DNA from 3 places in the Hoeflea ulvae genome. Region 2 is predicted to be linked to each of the others. Evidence: predicted binding sites of a transcription regulator. Region 2 holds the regulator's gene; each other region holds the start of a gene.

Evidence for each region. The regulator LexA, encoded in region 2, represses DNA repair genes until DNA is damaged. The targets are predictions, from matches to a motif close to TGTTCNNNNTGTGTTCNG.
Region 1: the regulator LexA is predicted to act here: its motif matches at 4,270-4,287, upstream of recA (recombinase RecA).
Region 3: the regulator LexA is predicted to act here: its motif matches at 2,455-2,472, upstream of uvrA (excinuclease ABC subunit UvrA).

The regions. Positions count from the first base shown of each region.
Region 1 covers NZ_JAOVZQ010000001.1:3,266,354-3,273,355, forward strand. The annotation lists gene OEG82_RS15515 (DUF1883 domain-containing protein) at 1-6, shown strand, start outside; gene alaS (alanine--tRNA ligase) at 199-2,853, opposite strand; gene recA (recombinase RecA) at 3,058-4,143, opposite strand; gene OEG82_RS15530 (PfkB family carbohydrate kinase) at 4,388-5,353, shown strand; gene OEG82_RS15535 (pseudouridine-5'-phosphate glycosidase) at 5,350-6,273, shown strand; gene OEG82_RS15540 (BrnA antitoxin family protein) at 6,317-6,547, shown strand; gene OEG82_RS15545 (MFS transporter) at 6,584-7,002, opposite strand, start outside.
Region 2 covers NZ_JAOVZQ010000001.1:2,639,470-2,646,471, forward strand. The annotation lists gene gltA (citrate synthase) at 1-1,155, opposite strand, end outside; gene OEG82_RS12555 (ComEC/Rec2 family competence protein) at 1,594-2,889, shown strand; gene OEG82_RS12560 (ComEC/Rec2 family competence protein) at 2,877-3,956, shown strand; gene lexA (transcriptional repressor LexA) at 4,005-4,721, opposite strand; gene OEG82_RS12570 (molybdopterin molybdotransferase MoeA) at 4,832-6,043, opposite strand; gene moaC (cyclic pyranopterin monophosphate synthase MoaC) at 6,048-6,548, opposite strand; gene trpC (indole-3-glycerol phosphate synthase TrpC) at 6,550-7,002, opposite strand, start outside.
Region 3 covers NZ_JAOVZQ010000001.1:2,883,057-2,890,058, reverse strand. The annotation lists gene uvrA (excinuclease ABC subunit UvrA) at 1-2,183, opposite strand, end outside; gene OEG82_RS13685 (single-stranded DNA-binding protein) at 2,593-3,105, shown strand; gene OEG82_RS13680 (cupin domain-containing protein) at 3,164-3,598, shown strand; gene OEG82_RS13675 (VOC family protein) at 3,645-4,058, shown strand; gene OEG82_RS13670 (hypothetical protein) at 4,187-4,573, shown strand; gene OEG82_RS13665 (DUF1905 domain-containing protein) at 4,654-4,956, opposite strand; gene OEG82_RS13660 (MarC family protein) at 4,969-5,598, opposite strand; gene gyrA (DNA gyrase subunit A) at 5,793-7,002, shown strand, end outside.

The DNA of each region.
Region 1 (7,002 bases), 630 kb from region 2:
GCGTAACGCCGGCTGCAGCATGCATCCACAGGCCAGACCGCCGGGTAACCCGACCGAACCGGTCTGTTGTCGTGCCGGCAAGACACCCAAGCCTTCGAAGACACAATCGGCTTCAAGAGAATCGCGCGTCCCGGCCATGACCTCATGCATAGGACTTGGAAGCGCCCTGCGCCTGACGCAGGGCGTCTGCCGTCACTGTCAGCTGATGGCCGCAGCCACCGCGTCGATCGCCGCATCGGCATTGACACCGTCCGGGCCGCCGGCCTGGGCCATGTCAGGCCGTCCGCCGCCGCCCTTGCCGCCAATCGCCTCCGACGCAGCCCGCACCAGATCCACCGCCGACAGCCGCGACGTCAGATCTTCGGTGACCCCGACCACGACACTGGCCTTGCCGTCGTCGCTGACGGCAACAAAGGCCGCAACGCCCGAGCCGAGCGAGGTCTTGGCCGCATCGACCAGGCCCTTGAGATCCTTCGGCATCACGCCGGTGACCACCTTGCCGAGGAATTTGACGCCGCCGATGTCGCGGCTTTCATCGCCACCGGCACCGCTGCCGCCGAGCGCCAGCTTCTTGCGCGTTTCCATCAATTCGCGTTCGAGCTTCTTGCGCTCGTCCATCAGCGCCTCGACGCGCGCAGCGACATCGCCCGGCTGCACCTTGAGCAGCGCTGCCACCTGCTTGAGTTTTTCGTCCTGCTCGGCCAGATGCCGCCGCGCAGCATCCCCGGTCAAGGCCTCGATACGGCGCACCCCGGAGCTGACCGCGCTGTCGGACAGCACCCGCACCAGGCCGATATCACCGGTCGACGCCACATGGGTGCCACCGCACAATTCGACCGAATAGGGCCGGTTGGCCTTGTCGCCATGCGTGGCCGTGCCCATCGACACCACCCGCACCTCATCACCATATTTCTCGCCGAACAGCGCCATGGCGCCCTCTGCAATGGCGTCGTCGACGGCCATCAGCCGGGTTTTCACCGGGCTGTTCTGCAGGATGATCTCGTTGGCCATGTTCTCGACCACAGCCAGCTCCTCGGCCGTCATCGGCTTGTTGTGGGAGACGTCGAAGCGCAGCCGCTCAGGCGCCACCAGCGAGCCCTTCTGCGCCACATGGGTGCCCAGCACCTCGCGCAGGGCCTCGTGCAACAGATGCGTGGCCGAATGATTGGCGCGGATTTTCGACCGCCGGCCATGATCGACCACCAGCTGCGCCACCGCGCCCCGCTTGACCGTGCCCCTGGTCACCCTGGCCCGGTGCACCCAAACGCCCTCGCCGCGCTTTTGCGTGTCGGTGACTTCGAGTGCAAAACCCTCACCCGAAATGGTGCCCTGGTCGCCCATCTGGCCGCCGGATTCGCCGTAGAACGGCGTCTGGTTGACCACCACATCGACCTGGTCTCCGGCCTCTGCCGTCTCGACCTGGGCGCCATCGCGCACCAGCGCCAGGATCACGCCCTCGGCCATTTCGGTGTCATAGCCGAGGAAATCGGTGGCACCGACCTTGTCCTTGATCTCGAACCAGATTGTCTCGGTCGCCGCATCGCCCGATCCGGACCAGTGCTTGCGGGCCTCGGCCTTCTGCCGTTCCATCGCCGCCTTGAACGCATCGGTGTCGACATCGACACCGCGCGGGCGCAGCGCATCCTGGGTCAGGTCGAGCGGAAATCCGTAGGTGTCATACAGCTTGAAGGCTGTCTCCCCATCCAGCCGGTCGCCCTCGCCAAGGCCGGTGGTGGCTTCGTCCAGCAGACCCAGGCCCCGCTCCAGCGTCCTGCGGAAGCGGGTTTCCTCGAGCTTCATGGTTTCCGATATCAGCGCTTCGGCCCGGTGCAGTTCCGGATAGGCCCGGCCCATCTCGGCGACAAGTGTCGGCAGCAGCCGGTACATCAGCGGATCCTGGGCGCCGAGCAGATGCGCGTGCCGCATGGCGCGGCGCATGATCCGCCGCAGCACATAGCCACGGCCGTCCTTGGCCGGCAGCACGCCGTCGGCAATCAGGAAGGCCGAGGAGCGCAGATGGTCGGCGATCACCCGGTGGCTTACCCGGTTCTTGCCCTCGGCCGGAACACCTGTGGCGTCTTCCGACGCCGTGATCAAGCGGCGGAACAGGTCGATGTCGTAATTGTCATGCTGGCCCTGCAGCAGGGCGGCGATGCGCTCGAGCCCCATGCCGGTATCGATCGACGGCCGTGGCAGATCCACCCGTTCGTCGGCGCTGATCTGCTCGAACTGCATGAACACCAGGTTCCAGATCTCGATGAAACGGTCACCATCCTCATCGGGCGAGCCGGGAGGTCCGCCCGGGATATGGTCGCCGTGGTCGTAGAAGATCTCGGAACAGGGACCGCACGGGCCGGTATCGCCCATTGCCCAGAAATTGTCATTGGTCGGGATCCGGATGATCCGGTCCTCGGGGATTCCGGCGATCTTGCGCCACAGCTCGAAGGCCTCGTCATCGGTGTGATAAACGGTGACGAGCAGGCGGTTCTTGTCGATTCCAAATTCCCTGGTCAGCAGGTTCCAGGCCAGCTCGATGGCGCGGTCCTTGAAATAGTCGCCAAAGGAAAAATTACCCAGCATCTCGAAGAATGTGTGGTGGCGCGCGGTGTAGCCGACATTGTCGAGGTCATTGTGCTTGCCGCCGGCGCGCACGCATTTCTGCGACGTGGTCGCCGTCGAATAGGGCCGCTGCTCAAGGCCGGTGAAGGCATTCTTGAACTGCACCATCCCGGCATTGGTGAACATCAGGGTCGGATCATTGCGCGGCACCAAGGGGCTCGACGCCACGACCTCGTGATCGTTTTTCTTGAAATAGTCGAGAAAAGACGACCGTATCTCGTTTACGCCACTCATGATCAACCCTTTGTCAGATAACAGCCAGTGCCCGTCGGGGGCGCAATTGTCACATCCGCTGTGCAACTGGCGGACCGCCGCTTTTATCGCTCACCCGGTTGCCTGTCCAGACGGCAGCGGCCGCAGTCAAAACAAAACCGGCCGCCAGCCCGGCATGGACTGGCGGCCGGCTCTCAGGCCAGCAGGCTCACGCCTGGCTCGATCCTACATTTCGGCAGTTTCGGCGCCGCCGTCATCCTTGCCGTCGGCTTCGAGGAACTTTTCGGCAATCAGGCCGGCATTCTGGCGCAACAGCAGCTCGATCTCGTCGGCCACGGCCGGATTGTCGCGCAGGAACTGCTTCGAGTTCTCGCGCCCCTGCCCCAGCCGCTGGCTGTTGTAGGAGAACCAGGCCCCGGATTTTTCGACGATACCGGCCTTGACGCCGAGATCGACCAGTTCGCCGACCTTGGAGACGCCCTCGCCATACATGATGTCGAATTCGACCTGCTTGAAGGGCGGCGCCATCTTGTTCTTGACCACCTTGACCCGGGTCTGGTTGCCGACCACCTCGTCGCGGTCCTTGACCGAGCCGATGCGGCGGATGTCGAGCCGCACGGAGGCGTAGAATTTCAGCGCATTGCCGCCGGTCGTGGTTTCGGGCGAACCGAACATCACGCCGATCTTCATGCGGATCTGGTTGATGAAGATCACCATGCAGTTCGAACGCGAGATCGAGGCGGTGAGCTTGCGCAGCGCCTGGCTCATCAGGCGCGCCTGCAGGCCGGGAAGGCTGTCGCCCATCTCGCCCTCGATTTCGGCGCGCGGCGTCAGCGCCGCAACCGAATCGATGACCAGCACGTCGATGGCGCCGGAACGGACCAGGGTGTCGGTGATTTCAAGCGCCTGCTCGCCATTGTCGGGCTGCGAGATCAGCAGGCTTTCGAGATCGACGCCCAGCTTGCGGGCATAGACCGGGTCAAGCGCGTGCTCGGCATCGATAAAGCCGCAAATGCCGCCCTTCTTCTGGGCTTCGGCTATGGTCTGCAGCGCCAGCGTGGTCTTGCCCGAGCTTTCCGGGCCGAAAATCTCGATCACCCGGCCGCGCGGCAACCCGCCGATGCCGAGCGCGATGTCGAGTCCCGGGGAACCGGTCGGAACCGTTTCGATCTCGACCACGCCCTCATTGGCGCCGAGCTTCATGATCGAACCCTTGCCGAACGACCGTTCGATCTGGGAAAGTGCGGCGTCCAGCGCCTTGCTTTTGTCCACGGATTTTTCCTCTACCAGTCGCAAAGAGTTCTGTGCCATTTCGTCCACCTTTAGGTTATCGTGCCATCGCAAGCAATAAGTACACCGTGATTGGGTTTGTACTCTATTTGTTCCAGTTGCGCAAGCCCCACCCAACGCGTTGTAAAACAATGAGAAACATATCCATGTTCCATTTTTGTTTCATCCATCCGATAAATTCCTTCGCATCTCCGGATCGCGCGGTTCGGCACAACGCGTCCGGCCTGGCGATTCGGTCCGGCGCGATTGCGCCGGGGATATAGCCATGGCCAGCATCCTCGTCATCGGCGGCGCCCATATCGACCGCAAGGGCTGGCTTTCCGTCCCGCATCGCGCCGGCGCCTCCAATCCGGGCCGCTGGGAAACCGAAGCCGGCGGCGGCGCCTTCAATGCGGCGCGCAATCTCGCGCGCCTGGGTCACGACGTCTGCCTCGTCGCCCCGCGTGGCGGCGATGCGGCGGCCGATCTGGTTGCCCAGGCCGCCGAAGATGCCGGCATCGAGGATTGCCCCCTCACCTTTCTCGATCGCGCCACGCCGAGCTATTCGGCGATCCTCGAACCAGACGGCAATCTGGTTACCGCGCTGGCCGACATGGCGCTCTATGATCGGGTGCCGGCGGGGCGGCTGCTGACCTCGCGGTTGCGCAGGCGGCTGGCTGCCGCAGAGCTGCTGCTGGTTGATTCCAACCTGCCCGAAAGCGCGCTGGCAGCGCTGGCCGAGGCAGCCTTTGCGCGCGGCCTGCCGCTGGCCGTCATTGCCGTCTCGCCGGCCAAGGTGGTGCGCTGGCGCTCGAGCCTTCCCAAGATCACGGTCCTCGCCATGAATGCGGCGGAAGCCGCCGCGCTTGCGGGCCGGCAAGCAAAGACACCACAGGAGTGGCCGGAGCTTCTCGCCCTTGCCGGACTTTCCGGCGGGCTGGTCAGCGACGGCGCCGGCCCGGTCACGGCCTTTGCCGCAGGCCAAGTCCTTGTCAGCCAGCCCCCCGCGCTCGACCGGCTCATCGATGTCGTCGGCGCCGGCGACGCGCTGGCCTCGGGCTATCTCGACGGGGTGCTGGCCGGCGGACCGATCGAGGCCAATCTCAAGCGCGGGATCGCTCTGGCGCGGCTGACGGCGGCAAGTCGCGGTCCCGTGCGCAGCGATTTGTCCCCCGCCCTGCTTGCGCAGGCGCTTGCCGGCATGCCAAAGCCGCATCCAAGTCACAGTTCAGTTCAGGAGCATCACGCATGACCGGGTCCATCAAGATCGAAACCACGCAAGAGGTCGCCGACGCCCTGGCGCAGGGCCGCCCGGTCGTGGCGCTCGAATCGACCATCATCACCCACGGCATGCCCTGGCCGGGCAATCGCGACATGGCGCTGGAGGTCGAGGCGGTGATTCGGGCCGAGGGCGCGGTGCCAGCAACAATCGCGATCATTGACGGCCGCCTGCATGCAGGCCTTGACGAGGCCGCGATCACCAAGCTGGCGCAGGCCAGGGACGTGATGAAACTCTCCCGCGCCGATTTCGCCTTTGCGATTGCCCAGGGCCGCACCGGCGCCACCACGGTGGCCGCCACCATGATGGCCGCGCATCTGGCCGGCATCCAGGTCTTTGCCACCGGCGGTATCGGCGGCGTACACCGCGGTGCGGAAGAAAGCTTTGATATCTCCGCCGATCTCGAGGAACTGTCCCGCACGCCGGTCATCGTCGTCTCGGCCGGCGCCAAGGCCATTCTCGACATCCCCAAGACTCTGGAAGCGCTCGAAACCCGCGGCGTCCCTGTAGTAGCCTTTGGCCAGGACGAGATGCCGGCCTTCTGGTCACGCAAGTCCGGCCTCGCCGCCCCCTTGCGGCTCGATAATGCAGCATCGATCGCCCGGTTCGAAGCCACCCGCCAGGAGCTCGGCAGCCATGGCGGCATGCTGATTGCCAATCCGGTGCCTAAGGCCGACGAGATCCCGGCAAGCGAGATCAACCAGCATATCGAAGCAGCATTGGCTGCAGCCAGGGCGCAAGGCATCGAGGGCAAGGCGGTCACGCCTTTCCTGCTCGGCGAGATCCTGACGCTCACCGGTGGCGCCAGCCTCAAGACCAACATCGCGCTGGTGCTCAACAATGCCCGCCTCGCCGCCCGCATTGCCACGGCGCTGACGGCCGCAACAAAATGATCGTCAGCGGTCTCCTGTCGTCAATTCGCAAAGGATATCTCCGATGAAGCCAACACGACGCACCGGCAACGCCTTCGACCGGGCCGAGGCCGCCTTCAAGTCCGCCACCAGCAAACCCGTCGAAGCCGCCCCGAAACCCAGAACCGTGCCCGAAGGCAAGGAACTGGTCTCCGTGCGGCTCGACCGTGCGGTGCTCGAGAATTTCCAGGAAGACGGCCCTGGCTGGCAGGACCGCATCAATGCCGCGCTGCGCACAGCCGCGGGGCTTGATTAGCCAGTCGCCGGGCGCGTTGTGCCCGGTCGGAGCTGATCATGCCTGATCCGGAAGCGGCCGCAGCGTGGCGGCGCCTGCCACCGCGGCCAATCCGGCCAGAACCGCAAATCCGCCCGCGGCAGCATAAAAAACCGGATCATAGCCAAAGGCGGCAATGGCCGGGATGCTGGCGAAGGGCGAGGCAAACTGGCCCAGGAACATCGTCGAGGTCATGATGCCGCCGACAATGCCGCGGCGCTGCACCGGCGCCAGCTGCAGCGCGATGGCGATGAAGATCGGCGTGACCATGGCATAGCCGGCGCCGATCAGGCTGCCGCCGGCCAGCAGCAGCCAGAACTGCCCGCCTTCGGGCAGCAGCGCAAATCCCAGCGCCATCAGCCCGAAGCCCGCCGCATAGCCGCCCAGGTCGCCGATCCGCTGCTTGATGCGGCTGTAAAGCAGCGCCGTCAGTCCAC
Region 2 (7,002 bases):
GAACAGCACGGTGAACATGGTGGTCGGGAAGCCCAGCGCCTTCAGCGTGATGCCCGAATAGAAGTCGATATTCGGATAGAGCTTCTTTTCGATGAAGTAGGGATCGGTCAGCGCGATGCGCTCGAGCTCCATGGCCACTTCCAGCAGCGGATCGTCCTTGATGCCGAGCTCGCCCAGCACTTCATGACAGGTCTTCTGCATGATCTTGGCGCGCGGATCGTAGTTCTTGTAGACCCGGTGGCCGAAGCCCATCAGACGGAACGGATCGTTCTTGTCCTTGGCGCGTTCGACAAATTCCGGAATCTTGTCGACCGATCCGATTTCCGCCAGCATGTTGAGCGCGGCTTCATTGGCGCCGCCATGGGCAGGGCCCCACAGGCAGGCAATGCCGGCTGCGATGCAGGCGAACGGATTGGCGCCCGAGGAACCGGCAAGACGCACGGTCGAGGTCGAGGCGTTCTGCTCGTGATCGGCATGCAGAATGAAGATGCGGTCCATGGCCCGCGCCAACACCGGATTGACCTCGTAATCTTCGCACGGCACGGCAAAGCACATGCGCAGGAAGTTCGAGGCATAATCGAGATTGTTGGTCGGGTACACGAAGGGCTGGCCGATGTGGTATTTATAGGCCATCGCCGCAATCGTCGGCATCTTGGCGATCATCCGCATCGATGCCACCATCCGCTGATGCGGATCGGTGATGTCGGTTGAATCGTGGTAGAACGCCGACAGCGCGCCGACGCAGCCGCACATCACCGCCATCGGGTGGGCGTCGCGACGGAATCCGGTGAAGAACCGGCTCATCTGCTCATGCACCATCGTGTGGCGGGTTACCCGGTAGTCGAAATCCACCTTCTGTGTTGCTGTCGGCAGTTCGCCATAAAGCAGCAGGTAGCAGACCTCGAGAAAGTCGCCATGTTCGGCCAGCTGGTCGATCGGATAGCCGCGGTGCAGCAGAACGCCTTCATCGCCGTCGATATAGGTGATCTTGGATTCGCAGGATGCGGTGGAGGTGAAGCCAGGATCATAGGTGAACGCCCCGGTCGTCTTGTAAAGTGAGGCGATGTCGACAACGTCGGGACCGATTGTTCCGGTCTTGATCGGTAGGTCAACCTCGTTGCCGTCCATAATGATTTTTGCTTGTCTGTCTGCCATGGCATGTCCTTCCACAAATGCAGGTGCACGGCCTTTAGCCGCCACCTTGGATGACCGTCATGGGTTAGCTATATGATTTCCCGCACCCTGCCAAGCTATGCGGATGGCTAATTTCCACATCACGGAATTGAAATATGATGCCCGGGCTCGGCTTTTCGCGGGTAACGATAACATGTTGGAAATGCGCGAAAATTACTCCGGAAATTGGTTACATTCCGCATTGCAGCGACAAGGCGTGCGCGCTCATCGCTGCCATTCAGGGTGGTGTTGCCCCAAATTCCGGGTGTAGTCTGCCAGTCTTCAGGCGAGGCGTGCATGAAGCAGGCAACACGCATGGCGATGAAACCGCAAATGGCCGCGGCGGAGGGTCGATTCGACCTCGCGCCGGCACGGTCTGATGTCGTCCCTGCGCAGGTTCCCCGTCCGGATTCCCGCCGTGTGACAGACCCGCAAACCGGCAAGGGCAGGGCGCTGCCGCAGCGCTTGCACACCGCCATGTCGCAGGCTGTCGGCCGCGAGCGCGAATGCGGTCTGGGTTTTCTGTTCCTGCCGGTGGCCATGGGCGCCGGCGCCGGGCTGTTTTACAGCGCGTCCCGCGATCCGGGCCTGCTCCTGCCGGGATTGGGATTGCTGGTTGCAGCGTTCATAGCAATGCTCACCCGCGAGGCTCATCTTGGCGCTTCGCGCGCCGCGGCACTGGCCGCAGCCCTGTGCGCCGGTGCCTGTGCCGCAGGCTTCGAGCAGCAGCGCGGCGCCATCCTGCTTGATTCGGACGTGATCACGCAGATCACCGGACAGGTCGAAGCCCGTGAATTCGGCCCGGCCGGCAGGGTCTGGTATCTCATCGATCTCTTGTCGACGGCCGGGCCGGAGATCCGCCGGCCGCCCGCGCGGGTCCGGCTCGTCGCGCGTGCGCCGCACCCGCCGGTGCCGGTGGGGGCGGTGATCTCCGGCCGGGCGCGGCTGTCCGCGCCCTCCGGTCCGGTGCTGCCTGGCGGTTTCGATTTTGCCTTCAAGGCCTTTGTCGACGGCATCGGCGCCCATGGCTTCTTCTACAGCGCGCCCGAGGCTTCCGCGCCGTCGCTGCGCCGGACCGGGCTGCTTCAGCCCTTCAGGCTGCACCTCAGGCGCATCCGCGAACAGATATCGACGCGGATCCGCACCGTGCTGCCGGGGGATCCGGGCGGGGTCGCCGCCGCACTCGCGGTCTCGGACCGGCGGGGCATCTCCACGGCCACGCAGGACGCTCTCCGGGCCACGGGTCTCGCCCATATTCTGGCGATCTCCGGGCTGCACATGGCGCTTGCCGCCGGCACGCTCTATATCGGCCTGCGGAAGTTGCTGGCGCTGTTTCCGCCGCTGGTCGAAGCCTTCCCGGTCAGAAAGATTGCCGCCGTCGGCGCGCTGATGGTCGCCACAGCCTATCTGCTGATTTCCGGCGGCAGCGTGGCCACCCAGCGCGCCTGGGTGATGCTCGCCATCATGCTGGGGGCCGTGCTTGCCGATCGCAGCGCGCTGACCATGCGCAATGTCGCGCTCGCCGCCCTCGTTATCATCATCATCACCCCGTCGGCCGTGGTCGGTCCGGGCTTCCAGATGTCCTTTGCCGCCACCGCCGCGCTGATTTCGGCCTATGCCGCTCTGGCCGCACGCAGCCGCGACTCAGCGGCCGCCACGCCCGGCCTGTGGGGGGCGCCTGGCCGGTCCGCTGGCTCGTCGTGTTGGCCAAGCTGATGCTCGGCCTGGCCATTACCTCGCTGGTTGCGGGACTGGCCACCGGGCTGTTTTCCGCGCATCATTTTCACCGCGTCGCCGGTCACGGGCTGCTCGCCAATCTGCTGGCGATGCCGCTGGTGACGCTGGTGGTGATGCCTGCCGGACTGGCTGCCATGCTGCTGATGCCTCTCGGCCTTGATGCCGTGCCGCTGCAGGTGATGGGGCAGGGGCTCGAAGCCGTTATCGCCGTTGCCCATCATGTCGACGGTCTCGGCGGCAATCTCAGCGTCGGCCAGATCCCGCTCGCGGCCACCGCCACGGCAGGCGCCGGGCTTGTCGTTCTCGTGTATCTGAGAAGCTGGCTGCGGCTGACGGGCGCGGTGCTGATTGGTCTGGGCGCCGCATTTGCACTTCCGCCGCTGGCAAGCCCGATGCCCGATGTCCTGATCAGCGAAGACGGCAAGCTGGTGGCCCTGGCAGGGTCTGACGGGCTTGCCAGCAATGCCGCGCGTCCCTCGGCCTTCGTGTTCCGGCAGTGGCAGGCTGCGCTGCGGGCGCCGCCGCATCGGCCGCCGGTCTCCCATGCACAGGCCGCAGCGGCCAATGCCGGCCAGCCCGAAAGCCTCGATCTCTTGCTGCGCGCTGCGGCGGAAGCGCCGTCGCGGTTTCACTGCGCCGGGCGCGGTATCTGCGCCGCCATTCATCATCGGGTCCGGGTGATTGCGGTTGATAAGGCGCCGCTGATCGGGGCTGCCTGCGACCGGGCCGACCTCGTGGTGGTGGCGATCCCGGTCTACATGCAGAGTTGTTGGTCCGGCGCGACACTTGTCACCGCGCGCAGCCTGCGCCGCAGCGGCGCCATGACGGTCACCCTGGCAAACAAGCCCGCAGCCGCCCTTGCGGACCAGCCTGTTGAGAAACTGGCAGATCAGTCAGGCGGCAGCCATGTCCGGCAGGCAGGGGGCGCCCCGGGATCGCAGCGGCCGGACTTGCGGATCAGATCGGCCCCGGAAGGCGTCGTCCGGCCCTGGACGGTGCAGCGTTATTACGACTGGCGCAGCCGAAGCTATGATCTGCCCGGTTGAGCAGGCCGCCCGGCCCGGACGGTCTCCCCATCGGTCACAAGGACCTAGTCAGTGGTAGCGGCGGATCAGGCCGACAAGCTTGCCCTGCACCTTGATCCGGTCGGGTCCGAAAATGCGGGTCTCATAGGCCGGGTTGGCGGCCTCCAGCGCGATCGAGGCGCCCTTGCGGCGGAACCGCTTCAGCGTGGCTTCCTCGTCATCGACCAGTGCGACGACGATGTCGCCGGGGCTGGCGCTCGAGACATTGCGGATCACAACGGTGTCGCCATCGAAGATCCCGGCATCGATCATCGAATCGCCCTTGACCTCGAGCGCGTAGTGATCACCGGGCCCGATCATCTCCACCGGCACGGTGATGGTGTGGGTGATGTTCTGGATCGCCGAGATCGGCACACCGGCGGCGATGCGGCCCATCATCGGCACTTCGGCCACCTGCGAGGCCTCGTCATTGGCGGCCGTGGCCCGCCGGACCGGTTCCGGTGTCTTGCCGAGGCTGCCCTCGATGACGCTGGGCGAGAAGCCGCGCCGCGGCTGCAGATTGGCCTGGTAGCTGTCAGGCAGCTTGATCACCTCGAGGGCGCGGGCCCGGTTTGGCAGGCGGCGGATGAAGCCGCGTTCTTCCAGCGCCGTGATCAGCCGGTGGATGCCGGATTTGGACGCCAGGTTGAGCGCATCCTTCATCTCGTCGAAAGAGGGCGGGATGCCGCTTTCTTTCATGCGTTCGTGAATGAAGAGAAGAAGTTCGTGCTGTTTGCGCGTCAACATTGTCGATTTACCCCGGTGGCCGGCCCGATGGTCGGAATGAAACAAAACCAGAACTCAGCTAACATGCTCCATCTGTGTTCCGCAAGGGGTAAAGAAACAATGAAAGAACATCAGGGGCGCAAAACGAGCACGCTGCAAGTAGATCCGGGTTTTGCTGGTAAAGCGAAAGGTGGCCTGACGATCAGGCAGCGGGCGTCGGCAAAGACCTTCATCAGCGACGAATCCTGGCGGTCAAAGGGGGTCGCGCTCAGCGTGCCGTCGGGGCCGGTGGCAAGGTCGGCGCGGATATAGTCCTGACGCAGGTCGTTTTCCGGCATGTCCTTGGTCAATATGGCTTTTTTCATCCTGTCGGGGTCCGGACGTCCGCCCAGCCGGGTCACCAGTGGCTCGAGAAACAGATGCGCGCAGACGAGACTCGAGGCCGGATTTCCCGGCAGTCCCAGCACCCGCATTCCGCCCAGCCGTCCCGACATCAGCGGCTTGCCAGGACGCATGGCGATTCGCCAGAAATCCAGCGCCATTCCACGGCCTGTGAGCGCCTTTTGCACCAGGTCATGATCGCCCACGGAAGCCCCGCCGATGGTCACCAGCACGTCCGCGCCCTGCGCCAGAGCCGAATCAATCGCCGAATCAAGAGCCTCCATCCGGTCGGCGGCAATGCCCAGATCGATGATCTCGGCGCCGGCTTCGCGCGCCAGCGCGGCCACGCCGAAGGTGTTGGAGGCGATGATCTGACCCGGTCCGAGTTCTTCGCCAGGCAGCCGCAACTCGTCGCCGGTGGCGAGAATCGCGACCCGGGGCTTTCGCACCACCGGCAGCGTCGCGTGGTTCATCGCGGCGGCGAAGGTGATGGCGCCGGCATCGAGCAGCCGTCCGGCCTCGAGCCCGACCTTGCCGGTCTCAAAATCAATGCCCGCATCGCGGATATAGCGGCCGGGCACCGGGGCTTCGTTGATCCGGACGGAACCATCATCGAGTTTGTCGGTATTTTCCTGAATGACGATGGCATCTGCGCCTTCGGGCACCGGCGCGCCGGTGAAGATCCGGATCGCCGATTTCGGCGCCAAAGCACCGTCATGGCCGTGTCCGGCGGCAGATTCGCCCTGAAGTGTCAGTATGGCGCCGGCACTGGCTTCTCCGGCGCGCACCGCATAGCCGTCCATGGCCGAGGCCGCAAAGGGAGGGTGGGTGCGCAGCGCCTTGATATCCCGGGCCAGCACCCGGCCGGATGTCCGTGCCAGCGGCAGCATTTCCGGCTCTTGGGGCGCCGCCGCATCCTCCAGGATCCGCCTGAGCGCTTCGTCAACCGGCATCAATGCCATCGGATCATCCCTTCGCCTGCACAACCCAGTCGCCGGATTTGCCGCCGGACTTGGCCAGCACCCGGATACCGCCGATCTCCATGCCCCGGTCCACCGCCTTGGCCATGTCGTAAATCGTCAGGCAGGTCACCGACACCGCAGTCAGCGCTTCCATCTCCACGCCGGTCTTGCCGGTGAGCTTGGCCAGCGCCGAAACCCGCAAGCCGGGCAGGGCCTCGTCGGGCTCGATCTCGACGCCGACCTTGGTCAGCGCCAGCGGATGGCACAGCGGAATGAGGTTTGCGGTCTGCTTGGCGGCCATGATGCCGGCAATCCGCGCGGCCCCGATGACATCGCCCTTCTTCATGTCCCCGGCCAGGATCAGCGCCAGCGTCTCGGGCTTCATCAGCACGAAACCCTCGGCTTCGGCGACGCGCACCGTATCGGCCTTGTCGCCGACATCGACCATGCTCGCCGACCCGTCTTCTGCCAGATGTGTCAGCCGTGCGCCGGTGTCATCGGCCATCTCAGCGCACCGCTTCCGCGGTCTGCCCGGTCAGCAACGCCCTGGTCGCCGCTGCCACATCCGGCTGGCGCATCAGGCTTTCGCCGACCAGGAATGTTTTGATCCCGCTGGTTGCCAGCCGTTCGCAATCGGCAAAGGAGCCGATGCCGCTTTCGCCGACCAGAATGCGGTCGTCCGGCACCAGGGCCGCCAGCCGCTCGGAGACCGTCAGCGACACGTCGAAGGTGCGCAGATTGCGATTGTTGACGCCGAGCAGGCGGCTTTCGAGCCGGAGCGCGCGTTCGGTCTCGGCCTCGTCATGCACCTCGATCAGCGCCGCCATACCCAGGTCTTGGGCCTCGTCTTCCAGCCGCTTTGCGTCGTCATCGGTCAGGCAGGCCATGATGATCAGGATCGCGTCAGCGCCCCAGGCGCGCGCCTCGTGCACCTGGTAGCGGTCGAACATGAAATCCTT
Region 3 (7,002 bases), 240 kb from region 2:
GCGCCGGTATAGGTGGCCGGATTGGAGCGCGGCGTGCGGCCGATCGGGGACTGGTCGATGTCGATCACCTTGTCGATGTGCTCGAACCCGTCGATGCGGTCATGATCGGCCGGGTTTTCGCGCGCGCCCATCACCCGCCGCGCCGCGGCGCGGTAGAGGGTCTCGATCAGGAAGGTCGACTTGCCGCCGCCCGATACGCCGGTCACGGCGGTGAACACGCCCAGCGGGATCGAGGCGGTGACGTTCTTGAGATTGTTGCCGCGGGCGCCGACGACCGTCAGCTCCTTTTTCTTCTTGGCCTTGCGGCGCTGGCTCGGCACCATCACCTCGAGCTCGCCCGAGAGATATTTTCCGGTGATCGAGCGCGGATTGGCCATGATGTCGCCGGGCGAGCCCTGGGCGATGATCTCGCCGCCGTGAATGCCTGCATGGGGTCCGATATCGACCACGTAATCGGCGGTCAGGATCGCGTCCTCGTCATGCTCGACCACGATCACCGTGTTGCCGATGTCGCGCAGATGCTTGAGCGTCTCCAGCAGCCGGGCATTGTCGCGCTGGTGCAGGCCGATCGACGGCTCGTCGAGCACATAGAGCACGCCGGTCAGTCCCGAGCCGATCTGCGAGGCCAGCCGGATGCGCTGGCTTTCGCCGCCCGACAGCGAGCCGGAATTGCGCGACAGCGTCAGATAGTCAAGCCCGACATCGTTCAAAAATTTCAGCCGGTCGCGGATTTCCTTGAGAATCCGCACCGCGATGTGGTTCTGCTGCTCGTTGAGCCGCGCCGGCAGCTCGGCAAACCAGTCGCCGGCGACCCGGATCGACAATTCGGTAACCTGGCCGATATGGCAGCCGTCGATCTTGACCGCGCGCGCCTCGGGCTTGAGCCGATAGCCGTCGCAGGCCGGGCAGGGGGCGTTGGACATGTAGCGCTCGATTTCCTCGCGCGCCCAGGCGCTGTCGGTTTCCTTCCAGCGCCGCTCCAGATTGGGAATGATGCCTTCGAAATTCTTCGAGGTGGTGTAGGAGCGCAGCCCGTCATCATATTTGAACGAGATCTTGTCGGCGGTGCCGCGCAGGATCGCCTTCTGGCCGGCGGCCGGCAGATCCTGCCAGCGGTCGGAGAGCTTGAAGCCGAAATGCTTGCCCAGCGCCTCCAGCGTCTGTGTGTAATAGGGAGAGCTCGACTTGGCCCAGGGCGCGATTGCGCCGCCGCGCAGGGTCAGGTTCGGTTCCGGCACGATCAGCGCATCGTCGATCTTCTTCTGGGTGCCGAGCCCGTCGCAGGTCGGGCAGGCGCCATGCGGGTTGTTGAAGGAAAACAGCCGCGGCTCGATCTCGGAAATGGTGAAACCGGACACCGGGCAGGCAAATTTCTCCGAAAACAGCATGCGCTCATGGGTTTCGTTGAGCGACTTGTTGGCCGAGCCGCCGGCCGATGTCTCGGCGTCGGGCAGCGGCTTGTCGGCAAATTCGGCAATGGCCAGCCCGTCGGCGAGCCGCAGGCAGGTTTCCAGGCTGTCGGCCAGGCGCGCGGAAATGTCCGGCCGGACCACGATGCGGTCGACGACGATGTCGATGTCGTGCTTGTATTTCTTGTCGAGCACCGGCGCCTCGGCGATCTCGTAATACTGGCCGTCGATCTTGACCCGTTGAAAGCCCTTCTTCATGAAGTCGGCCAGTTCCTTGCGGTATTCGCCCTTGCGGCCGCGCACCACCGGCGCGAGAATGTAGAGCCGCGTGCCTTCTTCCATCTCCAGCACCCGGTCGACCATCTGGCTGATGGTCTGGCTTTCGATCGGCAGGCCGGTGGCCGGCGAATAGGGCACGCCGACGCGGGCAAACAGCAGCCGCATATAGTCATAGATCTCGGTGACGGTGCCGACAGTGGAGCGCGGATTGCGGCTGGTGGTCTTCTGTTCGATGGAAATCGCCGGCGACAGCCCGTCGATCTGGTCGACATCGGGTTTCTGCATCATTTCGAGGAACTGCCGCGCATAGGCCGACAGGCTCTCGACATAGCGGCGCTGGCCCTCGGCATAGATGGTGTCGAAGGCGAGCGAGGACTTGCCCGATCCCGACAGCCCGGTCATCACGATCAGGCTGTTGCGCGGCAGATCGAGATCGACATTCTTGAGATTGTGCTCGCGCGCGCCGCGAATGGTGATTGATTTCAGTTCCGTCATGATGCCGCCGATTTGCCGTGGAGCATCCCGCGGCGTCCTGCTGAACGCGCCGGCATGCTCTCATCTCCATAAGCCTCGCAGGGTCGATAGCCCCGGAGGGTGTCCGATCATACCCGCACTCAACATTGCCCCACAGCAACTCCACATCAAGGAGATGGTTCCCGGGACAAACCAGACCCATACATAAGCACCTCATCTGCAATGTCGAGATGCCGTGCCGCCGGTTGCCGCTGCCGCGGCCGAATCTCTTGACAGAAACTGACACAGATAATAGAACAAATAAAGAACATTAAAAAAGGCCTGTGGATTGTCGACGCCGCGCTGACGGGCGGGCGGGCGATCCTGTAAGGTGCAGTCAAATCAAGAGGGGCGGCTGAGAGCCGCCTGAAGTGTTGGAAGGTGAATCATCATGGCGGGCAGCGTCAACAAAGTCATTCTCATTGGCAATCTGGGCGCGGATCCGGACATCAAGCGGACCCAGGACGGCCGGCCGATCGCCAATCTCTCGGTCGCCACCTCGGAAAGCTGGCGCGACAAGAACACCGGCGAGCGCCGGGAAAAGACCGAATGGCACCGCGTGGTGATCTTCAATGAAGGCCTGTGCAAGATTGCCGAGAACTACCTGAAGAAGGGTTCGAAGATCTATGTCGAGGGCCAGTTGCAGACCCGCAAATGGACCGACCAGTCGGGACAGGACAAATATTCCACCGAAGTGGTGCTGCAGGGCTTCAACGGCAACCTGACCATGCTCGACGGCCGCAATGAAGGCGGCGGCGGCGGTTCCAGCGTCAGCCGTGGTGGCGGCGGTGGCGATTATGGCGGCGGCTCCTCGTCCGGCGGCGATCGCGGCGGTTTCAGCGGCGGCGGCAACACCGGCGGCGGCGGGTCGTCCCGGGATCTCGACGACGATATCCCGTTCTGAGCCTATTGGCAGACGGCAGCAGGCTGTCAGCCGCTGCCGCACCATCGGGAGTGGTGGCATGACATCTCAAGCGGATGTACTCGAACTTGGCCCGGGGGAAGGGCGCGCCTATTCCCTCGGCCGCATGCGGGCGGTGTTCAAGGCCGACCACGGCGAAAGCGGCGACCGCTATGCGATCTCCGAATGGTGGCTGGAGCCGCATTGCTCCGGCCCGGGAGCGCATCTGCACGAGGCCAATGAGGAAGTGTTCTACGTGCTCGAGGGCACGGCCTCCTTTCTGGTCGGTGACACCTGGAAAGACCTGCCGAAGGGCAGCTTCCTGCGCATCCCCGCCGGGATCCTGCATGATTTCGAAAACCGCAGCGATGCGCCGGTCGGGCTGCTCAACATGTTCATGCCCGGCGGTTTCGAACAGGCGATGCCGGATATCGTCAAATGGTTCGAGGACAATCCTCAGGGCTTTGCCGGTTCGCCGCCGGCTGCGGGCACGTGACCGCCTGCCGGTTCTGACAGCGCCCGGCCGGGCACGGGAGACTGCCATGCGTCAATCCATCACCCATATCGCCCTGGTCGTGCGCGATTATGACGAGGCCATCGGTTTTTACTGCGGCGTGCTCGGGTTCGACCTGCTGGAAGACACTTACCAGCCCGAGCAGGACAAGCGCTGGGTGGTGGTCCGGCCCAAGGGCGGGCAGGGCGCCGCGCTGGTGCTGGCCCGCGCCTCCAGGCCGGAACAGGAGCCGTTCATCGGCAACCAGACCGGCGGCCGGGTCTTTCTGTTTCTTAACACCGATGATTTTGCCCGCGACCATCAGCGCCTGAAAGCGGCCGGGGTCGAATTCGTGCGTGACCCGCAGACCTATGATTACGGCACCGTGGCGGTGTTTCGCGACATCTACGGCAATCTGTGGGACCTGCTGCAATTGCGCGACGGCCATCCGGCGGCCAATTGAGGCTCCGCCGCCCACGGCAGTCGGAGCCCCTTTGAGTGCCGGCGGATGTGTAAGGGCCGCGCCCGATGGGGCCCGCAGCCACGCAATTGTGATTGGTCTGCCGCCGGGTTCCGGGCGACACTTGCGCGATGATGACCCGACCCGCCTCCGTCACCCTTGCCCTTCTGGCCCTGACCTGCAGCCTTTTGGCGCTTACGCCTGCCCGTGCCGGGGAGGCCGATGTGGTTTCCGTCAGCCATGCAAGGGCCTCCGACGGCACCTACCGTTTCGATGTCACCGTGCGCCATGCCGACGATGGCTGGGAGCATTATGCCGACAAATGGCAGGTGACCGGTGCGGACGGCGCGGTCCTGGGCGAGCGCGTGCTGCTGCATCCGCATGACACCGAACAGCCATTCACCCGCAGCCAGTCCGGCATTGTCATTCCGCCGGGCACGGCCCGGGTCACGGTCCGCGCCCATGACAGGCTGCACGGCTGGGGCGGGAAGGAAGTGATCGTCGAGCTGTCCGACTAGGGCGTGTTCCGAAAGGTCGGAACCGGTATTCGAAAAGGGAATGAAGGCAACGCGCTTCAGCAGTGGCAGCGCTCCGGCGCTCAGCCGATCACAAGATTCACCCGGATCCGGTCGCCCTGGGCAATGGATTGCGCACTGCGGATGGCCGCCTTGACCGGCAGCAGATAGCAGCCCGATGCCTTGTCGGGAAACAGCGAGGTCGACCAGCCGCTGTCGCCGATTGCGGCGCGCACCCGGATGGAGCCGAAGCCATTGGTCCGGCCGGCATAAAACCGGATCCGGTGCGAATGTTCCTGCGGTACGGTGACGAAATGCCAGGCGGCCTTGGCCGATTGCACCAGCCGCAGCTCGGCCTCGAAGCTGTAGCTTTGCTCCGGCTGCATGTGACGCCTCCGCTACGCGCCCAGAAATGCCTGCTTGATGCCGTCGACGACGAACTGCACCGAAAGCGCTGCCAGCACCACGCCGAGAAGCCGGGTGAGGATGGTGCGGCCGGTGTCGCCGAGGAAGCGGTCGATGCGCTCGGCAATCACCAGAAATGCGAACAGCACCAGCGAGGCGGCGATGATGACGCCGATCAGGCCGGCGCGCTCCACCGGCGCATAGAAGGAGCCGGCAAGCAGGATGACCGCAGAAATCGCACCCGGGCCGGCAATCAGCGGAATTGCCAGCGGAAACACTGCCACATTGGAGATATGGTCCTTGGTGATCGCCCGTTCGGCGCTCTTTTCCTGGCGCTCGTGGCGCTTTTCGAAGATCATCTCGAAGGAGATCCAGAACAGCAGCAGCCCGCCGGCAATGCGGAAGGCGCCCAGCGATATGCCCAGAACGCTGAGAATGCCGGCCCCGGCAATGGCGAAAACCGCCAGGATTGCCGCCGCCGTCACCGTGCCGCGCATGGCCACCTGCATGCGCTGGCTGCGCGTCATGCCGGTGGTCAGGCCGAGAAAGATCGCCGCCAGGCCGGGCGGGTCGAACATCACGATGATGGTGACGAAGGCATTTATGATCAGATCGGCAGTCATGACACATCCCCGCAAGCCCGTTGGAAGGCCGTATCCAAGGACTTACGACACCACGGACCGCTTCGGAACCCCTGTGAGCAACAGCAACGGTGGAGAAAGTCACCTAAACCGCCAAACCGGGCTGGAAAATTGGCGACAACGGTGGCTTTCGGCTATAACGCACAAATGATTCCATCCAAGCTCCGTGGACCGCTTTGACAGACCAGAAAACACCCGCCGGACCGATTACGCCAGGCATTCAGCCGGTTTCGATTGTCGAGGAAATGCAGCGCTCTTATCTCGATTACGCCATGAGCGTGATCGTCAGCCGGGCCTTGCCCGATGTGCGCGACGGGCTCAAGCCCGTGCATCGCCGAATCCTCTATGCCATGCATGAGGGCGGCTATCACTGGAACCGCAAATATGTGAAATCGTCCCGCATCGTCGGTGACGTCATGGGTAAATATCACCCGCATGGCGACCAGTCGATCTACGACGCCATGGTGCGCATGGCGCAGCACTGGTCGATGAGCGCCATGCTGGTCGACGGTCAGGGCAATTTCGGCTCCATCGACGGCGATCCGCCTGCCGCGATGCGCTACACCGAATCCCGGCTGGCCAAGCTGTCGCACGAATTGCTCGAGGATATCGACAAGGACACCGTCGATTTCCAGGACACCTATGACGCGTCGGGCTCCGAGCCGAAGGTGGTGCCGGCACGCTTCCCCAATCTCTTGGTCAATGGCGCAGGCGGCATTGCCGTCGGCATGGCCACCAACATCCCGCCGCACAATCTGGTCGAAGTGATCAATGGCTGCATGGCCATCATGGACAACCCGGCGATCGATCTCATCGAGCTGATGAGCATCATTCCCGGCCCGGATTTCCCGACCTCGGGCATCATCCTGGGCCAGGCCGGCATCCGCCAGGCATTCGAGACCGGCCGCGGCTCGGTGATGATGCGCGGCAAGGTTCATGTCGAACCGATGCGCAATGACCGCGAAGCCATCATCATCACCGAAGTTCCCTATCAGGTGAACAAGGCGACGATGATCGAGAAGATGGCCGAACTGGTGCGTGACAAGCGCATAGAGGGCATTTCCGACCTGCGCGACGAATCCGACCGCCAGGGCTACCGGGTCGTCATCGAGCTCAAGCGCGATGTCGTGGCCGATGTGATCATCAACCAGCTCTACCGCTACACGCCGCTGCAGACCTCCTTCGGGGTCAACATGGTGGCGCTCAATGGCGGCAAGCCGGAGCTGATGAACCTCATCGACATGCTCAAGGCCTTTGTCGCCTTCCGCGAGGATGTGATCACCCGGCGGACCAAATATCTGCTGCGCAAGGCGCGCGAGCGGGCGCATGTCCTGGTCGGCCTCGCCATTGCGGTTGCCAATATCGATGAAGTCATCGCGCTGATCC